Regions from separate parts of the Clostridium mucosae genome, predicted to be linked through region 2. Evidence: a T-box and tRNA genes for the amino acid it is inferred to sense, from the RefSeq annotation. Region 2 holds a T-box; the other holds one or more tRNA genes.

Region 1 (10,872 bases), on a different contig from region 2:
CTCCTTTTAGATCTCCTTCAACATATACTCTAACACTATCATCCCCTTCTTCAACCATAGCTCCCATTTCTATAAGCTTTGCTGCAATTGATTCTAAGTGCTTTGGTATAACATTCTTTATAGTTACATCCCCCTTAGTTGCTGCTGCTGCTATCATAAATGTACCAGCTTCTATTTGATCTGGTATAACGCTATAATTGCATCCTGTTAACTTTTCTACACCTCTTATTCTAATTACATCCGTTCCAGCACCTTTTATATCTGCTCCCATAGAGTTTAAGAAGTTAGCAACATCTACTACATGAGGTTCTTTTGCAACATTTTCAAGTACAGTTGTCCCGTCTGCTAAAGTTGCTGCTATCATAACATTTATAGTTGCTCCAACTGTAACAACATCGAAAAATATATTTGCTCCGTGAAGATGCTCTGCTTCAACGATAACTGCTCCATGCTCTATGGTAACATTTGCTCCTAATGCTTCAAATCCCTTTATATGTTGATCTATAGGTCTAACCCCTATAGGACATCCTCCTGGAAGTTCAACTCTTGCCCTCTTAAATCTTGATAATAAAGCCCCAATAAAGTAATATGACGCTCTCATTCTTCTTACATCATCAGTGCAAGCTTCTACACTTCTCACATCAGTAGCATCTATCTCTAAAGTATTATTATCTATCTTATTTACTGAACAACCAAGGCTGGTTAATATTCTTTCTAAACAATGTACATCTTCTATATCAGGCACGTTATCAATTATGCACTTTCCTTCGCTAGCCATTATAGCTGCTGGTAATATTGCTACAGCCGAATTTTTAGCACCATTTATATCAACTGATCCTTTTAAGACTTTGCCTCCATTTATAACTAATTTTTCCATCCATTTCACCCTTATCATAATTTATATATATATTAATCTTTCCTATTATTTCAACTATTATCCATTGTTAAATTTCATTCTTAATTTACATTCTTAAAAAACTTACAATACTCATTATAACATAAAAATAATTTTAGGAAATAGAGTTTTTTATTCCAATTACCATTTTCCCTAACCTTTATAATATTTGAACTTTTCTTTATATTATCTTTTTTAATTTATTTTAATATGTTATAATTTATAACAAAGTTTGTATTCATTTAAAATACATAAAATAAAATGAAAATATAAACTAATTTGATATGAGAGGCTAAAGCTATGAAATATTATTTAGTGGCATTATTTGATGAAGAATCTTATAAAAACTTGAATCCTATACAAAGAAATCTATCTAAAAAATTTAGAGCTAATAGGAATTCTCCAACACCTTACATTCCATTAGAGATAATAGAAAATCCTAATATAGATAAATTGGATGTTGTTGTAGACAAAATAGTTAAACCCTACAAAAATTTCAAGGTTCAACTCTCTACTGAAGTATCAGTTTCAGAGGCAAGCAAAACTTTAAATATGAAGATAGAAGATGTAGGATATATAAAGAGACTTACAAGATTAATGAGTGATACATTAAAATTACATGGATTTAATATACAGAATTTCAATAGCGAACCATCGATGCATATATCTTTAGCTAATCTTAATTACCTTCCAAAGGATATGAAAAAATTTGATGGTGGAGTTAATTTTAAATCTAATTGTGAAACTCTTAAAGTTGATAGAATAGAGCTATGGAAATTCTCTGCTAACAAAAGAGAAACATTAATAAAAAGTTATCCTTTAAAAAAGAACCTTTATTTATGATTATTAAATATCAGAAAGTGTTTAATTATTTTAAACACTTTTTTTATTTTCTTAATATATAAAAAATTTATTTTTTTGTATTCGTTTACCACACTTTTCATTTGTAAAATATTTTTGTAAAATATATTATAGTAAATCCTTAAAAGCAGGAGGATATTTATGAATATTGTATCTTTTTTTGAATCGCAAAAAGAAAAAAATAAAAAAATCATTATTGATAATAACTTAAGCGAATATAAAATTTGGGCTAGAAAACACCTAGAATTACATACAAAATTAAGCTATCTAGCAGATGAAACTAAATGTTATAAGTATTGGATATCAGAAGATGAACCAATGAATAAATCAATATTATTTGAGAAATATTTAGATTGTTTTGCTCATATAATTAATCTTGGTATAGATAGACATTACGATCATATCGAAGAAGTCCTTATTAAACCAAATGATTATTGTTTGAGCGATCAATTTTTAAATCTATTTATAGATTTAAATGACTTAATAATATCACCTTCTGAAGATCATTATATAACACTTGTTGAAGATTTTATCAGCTTAGGAATTACTTTAGGTTATTCAGAATCTAAAATTAAAGAATCATTTATTTAGTATATAATTAAAAACCTTCTATAAATAATAGAAGGTTTTTTTAATATTTCTCTTCTTTAAGTGGCATACTATTCCTGAGGTGATTTAATATGCTAGCAATCATATATGCAATAATATCAGGGATATCTATGACACTACAAGGCGTATTCAATACTAAATTAGAAGAAAAAGTTGGCACTTGGGAAACAAACGTTATAGTTCAAGGCACTGCATTAGTTTTAACCTTAATTATAGTGATGTTCTTTGGAAAAGGTAGCTTTAAAGAAATAAAAGAAGTAAACAAACTCTATTTACTTGGTGGTGTCCTTGGAGTCATAATTACTTTTACTGTTATGAGGAGCATTGGCGCTATGGGTGCTACATGTGGGATTGGCATAATCCTAGTTGCTCAATTAGCTTCTGCAGGGCTTATAGATGCATTCGGATTATTCGGAGCTGAAAAAATATCATTCCATATTAAAGAGTTTATTGGAATATCTATAATGATATTAGGAATAGTTATATTTAAATGGAGAGGTTAGCACTTCTCCTTTTTTTATATAATAAATTATAATATTAACAAAATTGAAACTTTTAATATACTATATAATGTAATTAATTTTAGGAGTATATTATGTTTTCTTCTAATAAAAAGTTAGATACAAATTTAAAGAGTTGTATGTTATCAAAGCCCTATAATAATTATAGGATACTTATTAAATATAAAAGATTTCAGGATAGTATCATAAAGAAAATCGCATCTTATAAAGGGGAAGTTATGAGCAATATAAAACATTGCAAGATAATATCCGCTAGATTAAATTCCAGAGGTATTCAAAGATTATTAGAATATCCTGAGGTTGAATATATTTGCTTTGATGAATATCTATTTTTATGTGGCATGAGTGTTAGCACTGCTAATAAAGTAAGAATATCTAGTAAAACTAAAAGTAAGGGACAAGGAATAGGTGTTGCAATCATAGATACTGGAGTTTATCCTCATCCTGATTTAGTTACTCCATATAATAGAATATCTATGTTTGTTGATTTAATAAATGGGCTTAAATATCCGTATGATGATAATGGTCACGGTACTTGTACTGCTGGAATAATTGCAGGAAATGGTGAAAAATCAAATGGTATGTATCGTGGAGTTGCTCCTGGATGTAATATATATTGCTACAAAGCATTTGATAAGAGTGGTAAAGGATATATATCTGATATACTTTATTCAATGGAAATGGTTTCCGAAGAGTCTGAAAAACATAATATTAAGCTGTTATGTTTACCATTTGAGCTTCTACATTATAATATATTTCTACAAAAGTGTTTTGATATAATGGTTTCATTAGTAAATAGTAAAAACATAACTTGTATAGTTCCAAGTGGAAGCAATAAAAATTTAGATGGATCAATTACAGGAATTGCTTTATGTCCTGATTGCATAACAGTCTCAGGATATGATTCTACATCAAAGGTTAAGCCTTATACTTATTCATCTATAGGATCACTAAAAAAAGATTCAAAACCTAATTTATGTGCAGCATGTGTTGATATAGTTTCTTTAAACTCTAATACTAATTATATTTCCGAAAAAGATGGTATTAAACTTTATCCATCAAAACTTGATAGTTCATATAAAACATTTAGTGGTACCTCTCTAGCTGCTGCTTATGTAACTGGTATTTGTGCTTTAATTTATGAGAATAATGAAGATTTAACTCCAAAAGATATAATTTCACTTTTAAAAGTCTCTTGTGAACAACTTGATATGCCAAAGAATTGCCAAGGCGATGGAAAAATAAATATAAACTCTATATTAAAATGAAAGGTACTAATTTAAGCACCTTTCATTTTATAATTTTTTATATTAACTAGTAAATTATTGTACAATATAGTTAGTAGGATCTACAGGATCATTATCTACTCTAAGTTCAAAATGTAAATGGGGACCAGTACTAAATCCAGTATTTCCAATAGCACCTATTATATCTCCTTTTTTAACCTTATCTCCTACCTTAACGTAAAAGTCACTTAAATGACCATAATATGTAACCATATTATCTTCATGCTTAACCATTATTAAATTTCCATAACCACCGTCATTATACTGTGCGTAAGTAATCTCTCCATCCATTGCAACTAATACATCATCTCCTATATTACCTGCAATATCTATTCCCTTATGGAAAGAGTTCCATCGCTCTCCATATCCAGAGGTCATGTATCCCCCCCTAGTTGGGCTACTTAAAAAAGCAACTCCATAATCATAAGGATTTTTTGTTCCTCTGTATATCTTTTTACTAATTTGCTCTTTTATTACTTCTTCACTGACAACCTTAGTTTCTATTAGTTTATTGTTTTCATAAGTAACTTCTTTAACTTGCTTCTTTAATCCAACTTCTCCATATTCAACCTTACTTTCTCCTAAATACATTGAATCACTTGGTATTATTATTGTATTAGGCTGAATTTTTACATTTTCCTCAGTAGTATATTTCACATTTAATTTAATCTTACTTGATTCTTCTTGTGATAATTTATATATATAATTAGCTAGTTCATCATTTGTCTGTAATAAACCTAAGTCAAATCTACTTTCTTGTAAATCTATATCTCCATTTATTTCAAATGATAATACTGAGTCTTCATTGATATTCATTTCGTCTATAACTTTCCTCAAAACTAAATCTTTTATATTAGTTAGATTATTTTCTATTGAAGTATATCCTATAACTTTATTATCCAATTTAACTTCATAGCCATTTATTTTACCCGTTACCGCAACAATTAAATTTTCAAATATATTATCATCAGATATTTTATCATATAAAGAATATCTTGAGTTATTTAAGTCAATATTATTTAATGCATCATTTGTATTAGCACTAACCTTAATACAATTAATATTTATAGTTAGAATAACACTAAATATTGATAATATAACATATTTAATTATTATTCCCGAGTCTCCTTTTGTATCCATAAAATCTCCTTTCATATTAATAATGTTAAGCAACACATCTATTAGTTTTGCCAAATTTAGAAATAATATTCTTTTTATATATTCAATAGTTTTGTTGAGCCTAATTCACCACTTTGTTATAATTATCTTACTATACAATTAATTTTAGAAAGGTAGATGTAAATATGAGCACTTTTATGCTTAAATCAAAGCCTTTAAAATTTACTCCTGTCAGTAATGCATTTATTGAAAAATATATGCCTAAAGCTAGAGGAGAATTTATTAAAGTATATCTTCTTATGCTTAAATATAATTTTACAGGCGAAATCGGTGTTAATGCATCAATCTTAGCTACATCATTGAACTTATTAGAGTCAGATATAATAAACGCCCTTAACTACTGGAATGAAGAAGGAGTAATTAAACTAGTTCCAATAGATAAAATGGGAAACTTTGATATAGAATTTATAGATCTTTCATCTGAAAATATTGTTAATAGAGAAGAAATCAATATATTAGCTGAACTTTCGGATGAATCTAACAATGGTATGCTAAAAGATATAGAAAAACTGTTAGGTAGACCACTATCCCCTAGTGAATTCACAACCTATATAAGTTGGAAAAAAGATTTTAAGTTTTCTTCAGAACTTATACTACTGCTTATAGAGTACTGTGTTTCTAAAGGAAAAACAAATCATAGATATATCGAAAAGGTTGCTTTAGCTTGGCATGAGATGAATATAAAAACAATTGATGACGCTCAAAATTATATAAGAAAAACTGAAGATAAATGGGGTACTTATAGAGAAATTTTAAAATTCTTGGGAATTAGAAATACTGATATAATGAAACCCCAAGAAGATATGTTAGAGAAATGGACTACATCGTACAACTTTTCATTAGATATAATAAAAAAAGCATGTGATATTTGTTTCCAAAGGTTAAATAGAGCTGATTTTAAGTATATAGATGGAATATTGTCCAGTTGGAATAAAGATAACTTAAGAACATTAAAACAAATTGAAGAAAAAGAAACCTCTTATAAAAATTCATCTTCTAAAAAGAATTTTAACACTCAAAAATCAAATTCATATGAAAAACCTAAATTAAGATTCAATAACTTTAAAGGCCGTGACTATGATTATGATGATTTAGAAAAGAAATTATTAGGATGGGATAATGATGATTAAAGGATATGAAAAAGAATTAACATTAATATATGAAAACATACGACTTGAAGAGGAAAAAAACTTAGAAAAAAGACGTAAAGAAATAAAGGAGAATCATCCAGATATCTTAGAATTAGATAACTTAATTCAGAAAAAATCACTTAATTTAGCTATGTCAATTTTAAAAGGCATAAATGAATTAGAACTTAAAAGTCTGAAAGAAGAAATAGTTGAACTTAGATTTAAAAAGTATGAAGCTCTCGTAGCCAATGGATATGATCCAGAATATTTAGCACTTCATCATAGATGTAGTAAATGTAAAGATCAGGGATACATTGGTAGTACAAAATGTATTTGCTATAAAAATAAATTAGTTAACCTTTACTATAAAGACTCTGATTTACAAGATTCACTAAGAGTAAATAACTTCAATAACTTTGATTTATCTTTATTTGCTAATTATAAAATAAGCGATGATAAGTACACCCCTAGGAAAAACATTGAAAATATTCTTGAGTATATAAATGGAGATTTTATTCCGAACTTTTCTAAAAATAATGATAATATGTTATTTTATGGTGATTCGGGGACCGGAAAAACCTTCCTAAGTTGTTGCGTAGCAAAAGAACTTCTTGATAAAGGCTATTTAGTCGTTTATAGAAGTATAGATGAACTTATTAAAAATTTAAGAGAAATAAGATTTGAAAATAATTATAATTTAGAAGACCTTTTAATAAATTGTGATCTACTAATAATAGATGACTTAGGCGCAGAACAACTTACAGAATTCTCTGCAACAGAATTTTTTAATTTTTTAAATAAAAAGTTATTAAAGAAGAAAAAAATGCTAATTTCTACAAACTTATCTTTACCTGATATAAGTAAAAATTATTCTGAAAGAATTTCTTCCAGACTCCTAGGGAATTTTAAGTTATATAAGTTTTATTCTGAAGACATAAGAATTCAATTAAATTTGAAGAAAAAATAAAAAGAAGTGTAATATTGAATGTTAAAAATTTAATGTTACACTTCTTTATTTATGTTCTATAAAGTATAATTTTATATACAAAAAAGACTTTAGATAAATCTAAAGTCTTTCTGGAGCTGGCAATAGGAATCGAACCTACAACCTGCTGATTACAAGTCAGCTGCTCTACCGTTGAGCCATGCCAGCGCATAGTAATTCTATTCACTTTAAAGTGGCGACTCAGAAGGGGCTCGAACCCTCGACCTCCGGCGTGACAGGCCGGCACTCTAACCAACTGAGCTACTGAGCCAAATTTATGGTGGAAACAACAGGGATCGAACCTGTGACCCTCTGCTTGTAAGGCAGATGCTCTCCCAGCTGAGCTATGCTTCCATAATGGTGACTCCTAGGGGAATCGAACCCCTGTTACCACCGTGAAAGGGTGGTGTCTTAACCGCTTGACCAAGGAGCCATAAACTGGAGCTGGCAATAGGAATCGAACCTACAACCTGCTGATTACAAGTCAGCTGCTCTACCGTTGAGCCATGCCAGCATAATAATTTTATTCACTTTAAAGTGGCGACTCAGAAGGGGCTCGAACCCTCGACCTCCGGCGTGACAGGCCGGCACTCTAACCAACTGAGCTACTGAGCCAAATTTTATGGTGGAAACAACAGGGATCGAACCTGTGACCCTCTGCTTGTAAGGCAGATGCTCTCCCAGCTGAGCTATGCTTCCATATGGTGACTCCTAGGGGAATCGAACCCCTGTTACCACCGTGAAAGGGTGGTGTCTTAACCGCTTGACCAAGGAGCCAAATAATTTTTTTATCGCACTTTAAAGTGGCGACTCAGAAGGGGCTCGAACCCTCGACCTCCGGCGTGACAGGCCGGCACTCTAACCAACTGAGCTACTGAGCCAAATTTTATGGTGGAAACAACAGGGATCGAACCTGTGACCCTCTGCTTGTAAGGCAGATGCTCTCCCAGCTGAGCTATGCTTCCATAATGGTGACTCCTAGGGGAATCGAACCCCTGTTACCACCGTGAAAGGGTGGTGTCTTGACCGCTTGACCAAGGAGCCATGTTCTTTTTGTTTTTCTCAACCGAGCTGTTCTGTCGGCGAGCACATTAACTATAATACATAAATTTTAATATAGTGTCAACACTTTTTAATAACTTTTTTTTTTATTTTTTATTTACTTTATTTATACGTGTATTTAAGTCAATAATTTAGTGCTATTATCGCCGAATTTTACTACGTTTATAGCTCTTTCATATCTTAATAAATGTGATTGATTTTCTTTTATTTCTTTTTTTATTTTATTCATTTCAAAATTACAAACTTCTAAAAATTCTTCTCTATTTATTTCTTCTATATTTATTTTATAATTATTTTTCCTAAAGTTTTGTCCACTAGCAATTATCTTTACAGGAATCTTATCATTTATTACACAAATTATTTCCTTTTCCCATATCCCTCTTTTATTTACAGAATACTTATCTTTTAATAAATTTATTTCCTCTACAATTTCTTCAAATTGATCCTTAAAACTATCAAATAATATTTTATAAAATTGCACAGATATTCCCCTATTTAATTTTATTTTTAGAAAATCTTTGTTATTTATTAAAAAATCATCTACATCTGATTCCGGAATAAACTTCAAATCTTTATTTAAGAATATATTAATCCCCTTAGAATTAGGATAGTTTACTACACATTGATCATAGTTCATTCTTCTTAACTTGAATTCTTTATTGTAATCTTCATTATCTTGATTAACTACTTTAACTATCATAACCTCACCTCATTCATTATTTATTATTCCATATTCATAAATTTATATTATATATTTTTTAAAGATTACAGATTTAAAGAATTTATATTATAATTTGTATTAATTCATATTTGTTAAATTACACACTAGGATTTATATCTAAAATTAAAAGCAAATAAAGATTTTTACATATATAGAATATTATTATATTAACCAAAAAAATTATAATATGATAAAATTAAAATTATTAATTTATTAAGGAGATTTATTATGATTCATCATGATTTAATTATAGTTGGCGGTGGTGCTTCTGGCTTATCTGCAGCTATTACCGCTAAAGATTTCGGATTAGATGTTGCCATAGTTGAAGGTACTGATAGAATAGGTAAAAAAATATTAACTACAGGAAATGGTCGTTGTAACATTTCTAATAGAACAATTTCATTCCCTTTTCTATCTTACCATAGTGAAAATCCAGGATTTTTCACAAATGTTTTATCAAACTTCGGTGTAGATGACACCGAAAACTTTTTTCTATCATTAGGACTTCCCATTGTGGAATTAAAAAATGGTAAGATGTATCCCAAATCTCTTCAGGCATCTTCAGTTGTGGATATATTAAAATTAGCCTTAGAAGATAGAGGTATTCCTTTATACACAGATTGTAAAGTAAAAGATATCCACAAGAAAAATGTCTTTAAATTATCCACAAGTAACGAAGAAAATAAGTTATTCACATGTAACAAGTTAATTTTAGCTTGTGGAGGAAAATCAGCAGTAAAAACTGGATCTGATGGTTCTGCTTATAACTTAGCAAAATCATTTGGACATTCAATAGTTGAAACCATTCCTGGAATAGTTCAATTAAAATTGAATTATACTTATTTAAAATCTATTTCAGGAGTTAAATTTGATGGATATGCAATATTATTAGTTAATGGTGAACCAATAAGAAAAGAATTTGGTGAAATCCTCTTTACCGACTACGGAATATCAGGACCTCCAATTCTTCAAATTTCAGGTCATGCATCTAAAGCCTTATTAAAGAAAAAAAATGTTGAGGTTGTTGTAGACATGATGCCTAATCAATCTCTATCAGAAATAGAGGATTTTATGGAAAGCCATTTTGCAATGTTTTCTCATAGACCTGTTATAAGCTCTTTAATTGGAATTGTACATAAAAAATTAATTCCAATACTATTAAAGGAAGCTAAAATAGAAGATTTACATAAACCTTGTTATGACTTACAATGGGATGAGAAAAAAAGACTTATCACTCTACTAAAGCATTGGAAATTTAAATGCATTGATACTAATGGATTTAACCAAGCTCAAGTTACCATTGGCGGAATAAACACTAAAGAAGTTAACCCAAAAACACTTGAATCTAAATTAGTTGAAAATTTATATTTTTGTGGTGAAATACTCGATGTAGATGGCGATTGTGGCGGCTTTAATCTTCAATGGGCTTGGAGTTCAGGTCATTTTGTTTCAAAAAATATAGCAAATTCTTAATACAAAAAAAGGAGTAATAAATTATCATTCATTACTCCTTTTTTATAATTTAGCACTTATTCCAACGACAAATTAATCTTGTCAATTCCTTTCCATCAACAGTTTCTATTTTATGAATAGTAACTATTTCATCTCCCTCTTCTAATCTAA
Region 2 (10,872 bases):
CAATTTCCTACGGGAGTTATAATGCCAATAAGTAGAAGAATGCAGCTTTTATCTTGGGCAAATGAAAAGAGTAATAGATATATAATTGAAGATGATTATGATAGTGAGTTTAGGTTTGAAGGTAAACCAATACCAGCTCTGCAAAGTTTAGATACTAAGGAAAAAGTTATATATTTAGGTACTTTTTCAAAATGCTTTGCTCCTTCAATTAGAATAGGATATATGGTTTTACCTAATGAGTTAATTAAAATATATAGAGAAAATTTTAGTTTTCTTACTTGTACAGTTTCGAGAATAGATCAACAATCTTTATTTAGATTCATGGAAGAAGGATATTTTGAAAGGCATCTAAATAAAATGAGAAATATATATAAGAAAAAAAGAGAATTTTTAGTTTCATTAATAAAAAAATATCTTAAAGGAACTGAAATAATAGGAACCAATTCTGGATTACATTTGTTACTAAAGGTTAACAATGGAATGACAGAAGAGGAATTAATTCAAAAAGCAGAAGAAAAAGAAATAAAAATTTTAGGCTTATCTAATTCATATTTTAAAATGAAAGATAAGATTAGTATAGTTTTTCTAGGATATGCTAGTTTAACGCATAAAGAAATAGAGGAAGCTGTAATATTATTAAAAGAAGCTTGGAAACTATAATAAAAAGGAATTAATAAAATAATATATAGGCATAATAATACAGGTAAATAAAATACCTATTTATAAGGAGTTTGTACTATGTCTTATATTAATTTTAAAGAAGAAGTATGTGTAGCTAAAATACAATTACAGAATAGAATTGATAACAATGAAAAGTTATTCAATCAAATTAAGCAATATAAAAATATATCTAGTAACTATAACTCAAATGAGAAATATAGTTTTAAAGAGTTTAACGACATTGTTTTAGGTGGAGGTCATCCACAAAGTGAAGATGAATTTCAAGAGATAAGTTATACAGATATAATTTGTGCGAAATTTGTAAACTGTAGATTTTCAAATATAAAATTTAAAGGATGTAAGTTTATAGGATGCTATTTTATAAATTGTAATTTCATAGGTGGTGGCGCAGTATTTGATGAATGTATCTTCATTAAGCAAGAAAGCGATACAAAACCGAATTTAAATAAGGAAGACAATTTGTCATGTGAATTTAATGAATGTAATATATATGCAAAGTTCTTAAATTGTGATTTAGGTCACATAGTATTTAATAAGTGCCTTTTGAATAACACTAATTTTGAATTAAGTGATATGACAAGTGGAATTATATTTGATTGTGATTTAAAGAAAGTAATAATAATAGATACTGATTTATCTGGTGCTAAAATAGTAAAATCTTATATAGAAGACTTAGAATTTAGGGATAAGTATAAAAGTAAGTTAGATGAAAAAACATTTATAGATAAAATAAAATTAAGAAAGAAAAATAGAGATGAATACGAAGGAATATATACAGTATATGAAAATATAGCAGATAAATTTAAGGAAAACAACTTAGTTAATAATTTCGGGGAGTATTATTTTTTATGTAGAAAAACACAAAGAAAGGTTTTAAAGCCTATACCAAGAATAATGTCTTTTTTGGGATTTGTAACTTGCGGATATGGCGAAAGACCATTGTATGCAGCATATTTTTCACTTTTTGTAATATTTGTATTTTCAATTTTATATTTACTGTTTGGGATAATAGTAGATGAAAAAATTGTTAGGTATACGTTTTTAGAAAATGGCTTTACATTTAGAAGATTTTTAAAGGACTACAACGAAAGTTTAAATTTAAGTGTAGGTATGTTTGCAGCAGTGGGCCTTAATGAAGCTCAACCAGCTCCAATTTCATATATGCTTAGTAATATAGAAATGCTATTAGGAGTATTAATGATGGGAATAGGAACAGGAGCATTAGTTAAAAAGATAGTAAGGTAAATTAAAAAATATAAAATCTATGTAGGTACTGAAAAGAAATTTATAGTACCTACATAACTGAGAAAAAATAAATAATATTACAAATAGAAAAAGAGATATTTTATACATCTCTTTTTTTATTTGTAATATGAAATTTTTATGATTTCTCTTAGTTGGGTGCCTAATTTTTAAAATGCTAAAATTTTAATTTGATATAGTTTAATACTCATAGAATTAAGTATAATGCATATGCATAATTTAAAATAATTATTATAAAATATTACATCAGATTAATTTAAGAATATATATAGCTTATTCATAATATAAAATAAAAATATATTGTTTTTCGATAAAAATAGCTTGATAAACAATTTTGTGAATGTTAATATAATTATTAGAAAAGGAGAGATTACTATGAAGTTAAAAGATGAAAAAACTTTATCGAAGGTATTATCAATTATTCTTAATATTACTATAGTATTTGGAATAATTCTTACGGCTATGGTATTTTATATGACATTCTATAAAAGAGGAATACAAGACATTGTTATTAATGAAGTCTTAGTTACAATACTATTAATTGTTGGTATAGCTAGCTTGTTTTATATAGTATTTCAGCTTAAAGGAATAATAAAGACATTAATAATTGGAGACCCATTTGTTAGATCAAATGCAATTGCTTTCAAGAAAATATCAGTATCATCATTAATAATATCAGTCTGTTATTTAATTAATTTATTTGTAAATTATAATTTTAAGGAATTTAAATTTATATATGTTGATAATATGGGTATTCATACAGATATGGAAGTATTTATATTTTTATTTGCTTCAGCTTTTATATTTATATTAGCGAAGGTTTTTGATAAGGCAGTTACGTTCAAAGAAGAAAATGATTTAACTATATGATGAAGGAGCACAATATGGGAATAGTCGTAAATTTAGATGTTATGATGGCAAAAAGAAAAATTTCATTAAATGAATTAGCAGAAAGAGTTGGTATAACTAATGCTAACCTTTCTATATTAAAAAATAACAAAGCAAAGGCAGTTAGATTTTCTACATTAGAAGCTATTTGTAGAGAACTTAATTGCCAACCAGGAGATATATTAGAATATATAGATGAATAATGGAGGGAGAGAAAATATGGTCAATACTGTAGCTTTAGTTTTAATGAAAGGAGATAAAATCCTTTTATTAAAACGATCAAAAAATAGGTTACCTATAATAAGTATGAAAAACGAAGAAAAACCAGAAGAGTGTATTGAGAGATGGAAAGAAGGAAGAATAGAATTTGAAGATTCTCCAATTATCAATTATAGCAAGAAAATCAATATACAAGATTATAATGTTAATTTAATGTTTATCGATGTGACAAATTCAGAAGTTAAATTAATAGATGAAAGCTTGGTATTTGAAGAATGTAGATGGGCAAATAATATTAATAAAGTAGAAAATGATTTGCTTATAAATGTTTTAACTGAGTGTAGTATAAATAATTATCAATCTTTTGCAGTTGAGGCATTAAAAGAATTTATAAATATGAATAGTAAATATAAAGTAAGAAATTCTAAGATAGATGTTGAAAAACAAAGCATGGATACTAATAAAGCATTGATTCTTATAGCTTTTTCTTTAGGTATAGGAATATTATTTTCAAGGTTTATTTTTGGTTATCTAGGTATTTCAGTTGCTATTTTAACTATTTTAATGACAGTGATATTTATGTTAATCATAGGAGTAAAAAATAAAAGCTTTCTTGGATATTTCTTTGTAGCATCTAGTATAATTTTATCATTTACTTATGGCATTTTTACAAATGAATTTTTTAGAGTATTAAATTTAATAGTTATACCTATTTCACTATTTTCAGGATTTTTGTTATTAACATTTAAAAATATTGAATTTAAGTTAATAAGCTTTGGAGCATCATTTTTAGAAATAATTATAGGGCAATCTTTGGGGAATTCAACTAAAATTCCTTCAATATTAAACAAAGCATTGAAAAAAGGAAACATTAAAAAAGAAAATGATCATGTTAAATCTATATTAATTGGGTTAGCTATATCAATACCTTTAATTATAATACTGGGAATCTTACTTGCAGGTGCAGATGAGATATTTAGTTATTACTTGGCAAATATATGGAGATATCTTAATATAGAGAATATTTATGACTTTATATTAAAAGCCTTTATAGCAATAATAGTAATGTTTTTAGTATTTGGTTTATACTATAGTTTAAATTGCACAGAGGTAAGAGATGTAGAAAGTAATTTAATAAAAAAAGATTTTAATTCAACAACAATAATCACAATATTAATTTCAATAACTATACTTTATTTAGTATTTACTAAAATACAGATTTCATATTTATATCTAAATAAAGCTTTACCAGCTGGATTTAATTTTGCGGATTATGCTAGAACTGGATTTTTCCAACTAGTTGCACTTGTAATAGTAAACTTATCAATGATAACAATAATGAATTTCAAAACAGCAACAAATAGTAAAAACGTTAAAAATTCATTAAATACTTTATATAGCGTAATAACAGTATTAACAATGAATATGGGAGCTTCTGCTATATATAAAATGAACTTATATATAGGGGAGTTTGGATATACTAGACTAAGAATTTTAGTTCAAGCATTTACAGTTTTTTTATTTATTTCTTTAATTATATTACTTGTATTTATATGGAGAGGGAAGTACTTACTTAAGCCAATGGCAATTGTAGGATTAACTATATATTTATTTTTAAATTATATTAATATAGATAATTATATAGCAAAACAAAATATAAATATAATTAATACTAAACATGAAATGGATGATAGATATTTGACTAGATTATCATTAGATGCTCAAGATGCAGTAAAAGATGGTTATGATAAAGGCTTAATAGAAAGTAAGTATTATTATGATTGGTATAATAAAAGGGTTATTACTAAGCACTGGTACGAATATAATTACTTTAATAATAGAATATTTAAATAAAAAGTTAATTATTTTAAATTAAATTTATTAAGTTTTGAATTTACTAAGTTTTAAAGTTATTGAGTTTTAAAGTTAAATATAATGAGTTGAAAACTTAGTTAGAAGATATAAATGATGAATAAACGATAAAGAACTTCCCAATTGAAACGATAATCTAATTAAGTTAAGGGGGAGATCTTATGCAGATTCAAAGAATAAATAATTGGGATAATCCAATATATAATAGGCTTAAAGAAGCTTCAGAAAATCAAAAGAAAGAAAAAGCAGAAAAAGAAAAAAGTATAACTGTAGAAAAAAGTTCGAATCAAATAATAAAAAACTTACAGCAACTAAAAGAAAATTTTAAGGAACAAAAAATAAAGCTTCAAGAAACTGAAATGGATCCTAAGGAAAAAAGAATGAAGCTTGAAGAGATAAATAAAAAAATAGCTGAAGTAGAAGCTGAAATACAACAAATGAAATTAGTGGAAAAAGAGAAAGAAGCTTTAGAAAATCAGCGTAAGCTAGAAGAAAAAAATAAAAAGGATGAAAGCATTAACTCTAAAAATAAAATAAACTTTTATGAAAATAGTGGCGGAATAATAGTTGAAGATAGTCTGAAGAAGTTAATTTCAGCTAATAATAAATTAAGAAATACAAATGATTTTGGAAAAACTAAAGCAGCAATGGAAGTAGAAAGGGGACATTTAGAGATTACTGGGAAAGAAAACTCTTTTGTTGATAAGCAATACGCTAAATTAACTAAAGGAATAAAAGGATTAGAAAATAGAATCTTATATGAAGTAGGAACAGCTAATAAAGAATCTAATGATAATTATAAAGATAAAGAAGCTTTTAAAGATAAAAACAGAGAAGAATAAAAAATGCATTATTTACGAAGTTATTTTCTTTTCTTATAATTTTTAAGTGGACATATGTAAGTTTGCATTTACCTTCAAGGAAGGGATGAAATCAAGCTTATATATGCCCACTTTTTATTTATCATTTTATTGTTATAGTAAGAAGTGATATTTGCCAAAGTGTAGAAATATATTCTTAAATTATACCTAAATCAAGTTTTAGTTTAAGAATTCTTAATACAGATTCATTTATACGATCTTCTTTAATTTCTCCATTTCTTATAGCTTCTAATACAGATGGTATTTGTATATCAAAATCAGATGCTATTATTAAATCATTACCAGCAATTATAGCAAGTACTGCTGATGTAGAATCACCTATATATTCTTTTATGGCACTCATTTGTAAGTCATCAGTCATTATTACTCCATCAAATCTTAATTCATCTCTAATGATTTTATTAACACTTGGAGAAAGTGATGCAGGAAGATTTGCATCCATAGACTTTACTATATTATGAGATACTAATATGCTACTAGCACCAGCCTCTATCCCAGCTTTAAATGGTAGAAAATCGGATTTTTGAAAGCTTTCATAACTTCTCTCATCAATAGATATTCCAGTATGAGTATCTACATTATTTCCATAGCCAGGAAAGTGTTTTAATGCAGACCCTATTTTATTTTCGTTCATAGTATTTACTACTGTTTTTATATATTCAGATGTTTCTAAAGCATTCATTCCAAAGGTTCTAGGGTAAATAAAATCGTTTGGATCTACTGATACATCACATACTGGGGCTAAATTCATATTAATTCCCATACTTTTTAATAGCTCTGCTTTTTCTTTAGTATCGCTAGCTATTAATGGATATCCACCTTCATTATATAATTCTTGAGGTGAATAAAAAGGAACAGCCCTAAATTCAGGATACCAGCTTAATCTATTAACAATACCGCCTTCTTCATCTATTCCAATTAGAAGTTTTATTTTAGAATTGTTTTGATAGCTTAATAATGTTTTAGTTAAGGATTCTTTAGTTTCATCCTTTATATTATTATCAAATAGAATAAATCCACCAACTTTATAATTTTGTAAATCTTCAAGTGCAGTTTCTTTTCGGCATCTAATAAAGAACATTTGTCCAACTTTTTCTTCTAAGGTCATATTAGATAATAAATCCTTTGCCTTTTTTGAATTAATTTCTTCAGTAGATGGTTTATTTGAATTATTATTTGAGTCATTATTTGAATTGCTATTGTCTATAATTGAATCAGAACTTTCTCCTCCTGGAGTTTCATTAATTTTTTTAGAATTAAAATATCTATAACTTAGAGCAAAAGAAGCTATAAACAATAAAATAATAGAAATTATTAAAATTAATTTTTTCATAATAAGTCTCCAATACAAATAAAGTTTTAAAAAAAGTTTTTAATAAAGATTTTAACTTTATCCTAAACATATAAATAAGTGATAATTTTAATATAAGTTGCTAGAGTACTAGATTTATTTAAGTTTTATTAATTTATATAGTTTAATTACTGTTAAATCCTTAGTGTAACTTATATATTAATAATTATAGCTATATTATATGTATCTATACACAATTAGGCAAATTTTATTAGCTATTTATAAAATTAATACTTTAAATTTCAATTCAAAATCAGAGTTTTCACCTAATTAAGTTTGAATTATATAATAATATTAATAATAATATTTTAGAAGTGAAGTAGTATGAGTAGTATAATTCTTTATTTAGCAACAGCTATATTATTTTTAATATCATATAGAAAAGATAAGGAAAAAACTAAGAAGGCATTATTAAAAGGATGGAAGTCAATAGAAAATATCCTGCCTCAATTCTTAGGAATAATCTTAGTTGTTGGGTTGACTATTTCAATATTAAAACCAGAGACAATATCAAATATAATAGGAAGTAATAGTGGTATATTTGGAGTAATTTTATCTGCAATTTTAGGAAGTATTGCAATGATGCCTACATTTGTTGCATTTTCTACTGGAGATATGCTACTTAAAAGTGGAGCAGGGATAGCACAAGTTGCAGCACTTATATCAACTCTTACTTTAATTGGCATAATTACTATTCCTTTAGAAGCTAAACATATAGGTAAAAAAGCAGCTATTTATAGGAATATAATAGCTTTTGTTTTTTCAATAATAGTAGCATTTTTTGTTGAAATGGTGGTGACAATGATATGATAAAAGCTTTAATAAAAAGATATTCTTTTTTTATTATATTACTTATAGTAACAGTAATTGTAACAATTTTTAATAAAGAGTTAGGTTTAAAATCATTTAATACAGCTTTTTCAAGTTTTAAACAAATGATTGAGGTGGTACCACCAATAATGATAATGCTTGGGCTTATGGATGTTTGGATTCCAAGAGAAACTATGATGAAATACATGGGAGACGATTCAGGAATAAAAGGAATTTCTCTTGCAATATTAATAGGATCAATAGCGGCAGGACCAATGTATGCAGCTTTCCCATTTACAAAAGTCCTCCTTAAAAAAGGTGTTAAATTTAGTAATATAATAATATTTATGAATGCTTGGTGCGTAACTAAAATATCTACAGTGATGTTTGAGTTCTCGTCACTTGGTTATGAATTTACTTTAGCAAGGCTTTTGATTGACATACCTGGAGTAATAATAATGGGATATTTAGTTCAAGTTTTAATGCCAAAGGATGAATTAGATAGACTTTATAGTGAGAATTTAGATTGAAAATTATCCTAATGAAGTGAATAGTATAAAATTATTTACAAATGCTAAATGTATAGTTATAATGTTTATGATAAACTATAAATAATAAGCAATGAAAGAGAAAAGTAGATAGATAGTCATTTAACAGAGATTTAAGTATAGGTGGAAGCTTAAAATTTGATCCTATTGAAGAAGCTCTAGAGCTATAAACTGAAACAGCATATTAAAAAAATTGCAAGTAAGTTTGTGGGATTCTCCCCTTAAAGAGAATGAGTGGATTAATTTTAATTAATCAATTTAGGTGGTAACGCGGAATTTTGTCTTTCGTCCTAATATTTATAGGATGAAGGGCTTTTTTTATGTATAGGAAATTATAAAAATGTTACCAGTATTAATAACATTTTATAATTTCCATCCTTTAGTTTTCAAGTTGGCATATGTAAGTTTGCGTTGACTTGGAGAGAAGCGACGGAATAAGTAAATTTACATATGCCAACTTTTTTATTTATATAAAATTTTAAACTACGGAAGGAAGATGAATATGAGTTTTGAAAAATTAGCAGAATTAATATTTCCAAATGTTGATAAAACACCAGAATATTATATTGCAAAGTATCCAAAAAGAAATTTAAAAGAAGGTGATGTTGTTTCAAGATATGCACCATCACCAACGGGTTTCCAACATATTGGAGGTGTTTTTGCAGCATTAATAAATGAAAGATTAGCAAGTCAAAGTGAAGGTGTTTTCTTCTTAAGAATAGAAGATACTGATCAAAAAAGAGAAGTTGAAGGTGCTATAGCAGATACAATTCAAACAATGCATAACTTTGGAATGGACTTTAATGAAGGAATGACTGGAGATAAAACATCTAAGGGTGAATATGGTCCATATAGACAAAGTGAGAGAGCAGAAATTTATAGAGCTTTTGCAAAAGATTTAATTAAAAAAGGATTAGCTTATCCAGCATTTGATACACCAGAAGAATTAGCAGAACTTAGAGAAAAGCAAACAGCAGCTAAAATAACACCAGGATATTATGGAGAATATGCTAAGGATAGAAATTTAACTCCTGAAGAAGCTATGGAAAAAATAAATAATGGTGAAAGCTACATAATTAGATTCAAGTCACCAGGTAATATAGAAAATAGAGTAGAGTTCCATGATTTAATAAAAGGAGATATAAGTTTCCCAGAAAATAATCAAGATATAGTTATCATAAAGGGAGATGGACTTCCAACATATCATTTTGCACACGTTGTAGATGATGCTTTAATGAGAACTACTCATGTTATAAGAGGTGAAGAATGGTTATCATCACTTCCAATACATGTTCAATTATTTGATGTATTAGGATTAGATAGACCAAACTATGCACATATCCCAACAATAATGAAAAATGATAATGGCTCAAAGAGAAAATTATCAAAGAGAAAAGATGCTGAAGCAGCAGTTTCATATTACAAAGAAGTTGGATATCCAATGGTATCAGTAATAGAATACTTATTAAATATAATAAATTCTACATTTGAAGATTGGAGAGCAGAAAATCCATCTGTAGATTATCATGAATTTAAAGTTGCTTTAGACAAGATGAGTAAGTCAGGAGCATTATTTGATATAGTTAAGTTAAATGATGTAAGTAAAGAAGTTATTTGCAAAATGAAAGCAGATGTAGTTTATGATTATTATACAGCTTGGGCTAAAGAGTTCGATAAAGAAATGTACGATTTAGTAACATCTAATGAAAAGATGTCAAAAGAAATATTCAATATAGATAAGGAAGGTCCAAAGCCAAGAAAAGATTTTGCTAAGTGGGATGAAGTAAGAGGAAAAGTGGATTACTTCTTTGATGAATTATTCAATAAGGAAACAGCAGAAAATGTTGAACTTCCAAAGACTTTAAGCTTAGAAAATGCCAAAGAAATAATTAAAGTATATAAAGATAAATTCAACTTCAATTCTGGAAGCCAAGAAAATTGGTTTGAAGAGTTAAAGGTTATTGGAGCAGAACTTGGATACTGTGCAAATAGAAAAGAATACAAAGCAAATCCAGATGCATTTAAGGGAATGATTTCTGATGTTGCTGGAGCTGTAAGAGCCGCTCTATCTCATAGAAGCAATACTCCAGATCTTTATACTATTATGCAAATATTAGGTGAAGATAAAGTAAGAGATAGATTTGAAGCATTTTTAAATCTATAAAATAAATACTTGAAAAGGAATAAGGATATTTTGATTCCTGATTATAATAAAAAGGACGTCGCGTTACGCGACGTCCTTTTTGAATATTCTATATAGACTAAAGTAGATATAAAAATAATTTTACAATGAAGTTTAAAAGTGTTTTTATTTGTATATAATTTAAATATTAATATTATGAAATATAAAAGGTTATCA

The links. The T-box of region 2 lies ahead of gltX (glutamate--tRNA ligase). A T-box ahead of a tRNA ligase gene usually reads a tRNA of that ligase, here a tRNA-Glu.
Region 1: it encodes a tRNA-Glu, which carries the amino acid that the T-box ahead of gltX (glutamate--tRNA ligase) is inferred to sense. The anticodon was not compared.

What each region holds. Positions count from the first base shown of each region.
Region 1 covers NZ_JANKAF010000012.1:103,167-114,038, forward strand. The annotation lists gene NSA50_RS13595 (UDP-N-acetylglucosamine 1-carboxyvinyltransferase) at 1-877, opposite strand, end outside; gene NSA50_RS13600 (hypothetical protein) at 1,196-1,738, shown strand; gene NSA50_RS13605 (dUTP diphosphatase) at 1,898-2,347, shown strand; gene NSA50_RS13610 (DMT family transporter) at 2,437-2,868, shown strand; gene NSA50_RS13615 (S8 family serine peptidase) at 2,961-4,154, shown strand; gene NSA50_RS13620 (peptidoglycan DD-metalloendopeptidase family protein) at 4,209-5,312, opposite strand; gene NSA50_RS13625 (DnaD domain protein) at 5,477-6,481, shown strand; gene NSA50_RS13630 (ATP-binding protein) at 6,474-7,448, shown strand; tRNA gene NSA50_RS13635 (tRNA-Thr) at 7,560-7,634, opposite strand; tRNA gene NSA50_RS13640 (tRNA-Asp) at 7,661-7,737, opposite strand; tRNA gene NSA50_RS13645 (tRNA-Val) at 7,745-7,820, opposite strand; tRNA gene NSA50_RS13650 (tRNA-Glu) at 7,825-7,899, opposite strand; tRNA gene NSA50_RS13655 (tRNA-Thr) at 7,906-7,980, opposite strand; tRNA gene NSA50_RS13660 (tRNA-Asp) at 8,005-8,081, opposite strand; tRNA gene NSA50_RS13665 (tRNA-Val) at 8,090-8,165, opposite strand; tRNA gene NSA50_RS13670 (tRNA-Glu) at 8,169-8,243, opposite strand; tRNA gene NSA50_RS13675 (tRNA-Asp) at 8,271-8,347, opposite strand; tRNA gene NSA50_RS13680 (tRNA-Val) at 8,356-8,431, opposite strand; tRNA gene NSA50_RS13685 (tRNA-Glu) at 8,436-8,510, opposite strand; gene NSA50_RS13690 (hypothetical protein) at 8,647-9,228, opposite strand; gene NSA50_RS13695 (BaiN/RdsA family NAD(P)/FAD-dependent oxidoreductase) at 9,478-10,722, shown strand; gene NSA50_RS13700 (acyl-[acyl-carrier-protein] thioesterase) at 10,772-10,872, opposite strand, start outside.
Region 2 covers NZ_JANKAF010000009.1:10,870-21,741, reverse strand. The annotation lists gene pdxR (MocR-like pyridoxine biosynthesis transcription factor PdxR) at 1-660, shown strand, start outside; gene NSA50_RS11070 (pentapeptide repeat-containing protein) at 739-1,926, shown strand; gene NSA50_RS11065 (DUF2975 domain-containing protein) at 2,320-2,814, shown strand; gene NSA50_RS11060 (helix-turn-helix domain-containing protein) at 2,829-3,035, shown strand; gene NSA50_RS11055 (DUF4153 domain-containing protein) at 3,052-4,905, shown strand; gene NSA50_RS11050 (hypothetical protein) at 5,085-5,765, shown strand; gene NSA50_RS11045 (glycoside hydrolase family 3 protein) at 5,941-7,137, opposite strand; gene NSA50_RS11040 (permease) at 7,480-7,965, shown strand; gene NSA50_RS11035 (permease) at 7,962-8,495, shown strand; T-box leader at 8,578-8,809, shown strand; gene gltX (glutamate--tRNA ligase) at 9,016-10,677, shown strand.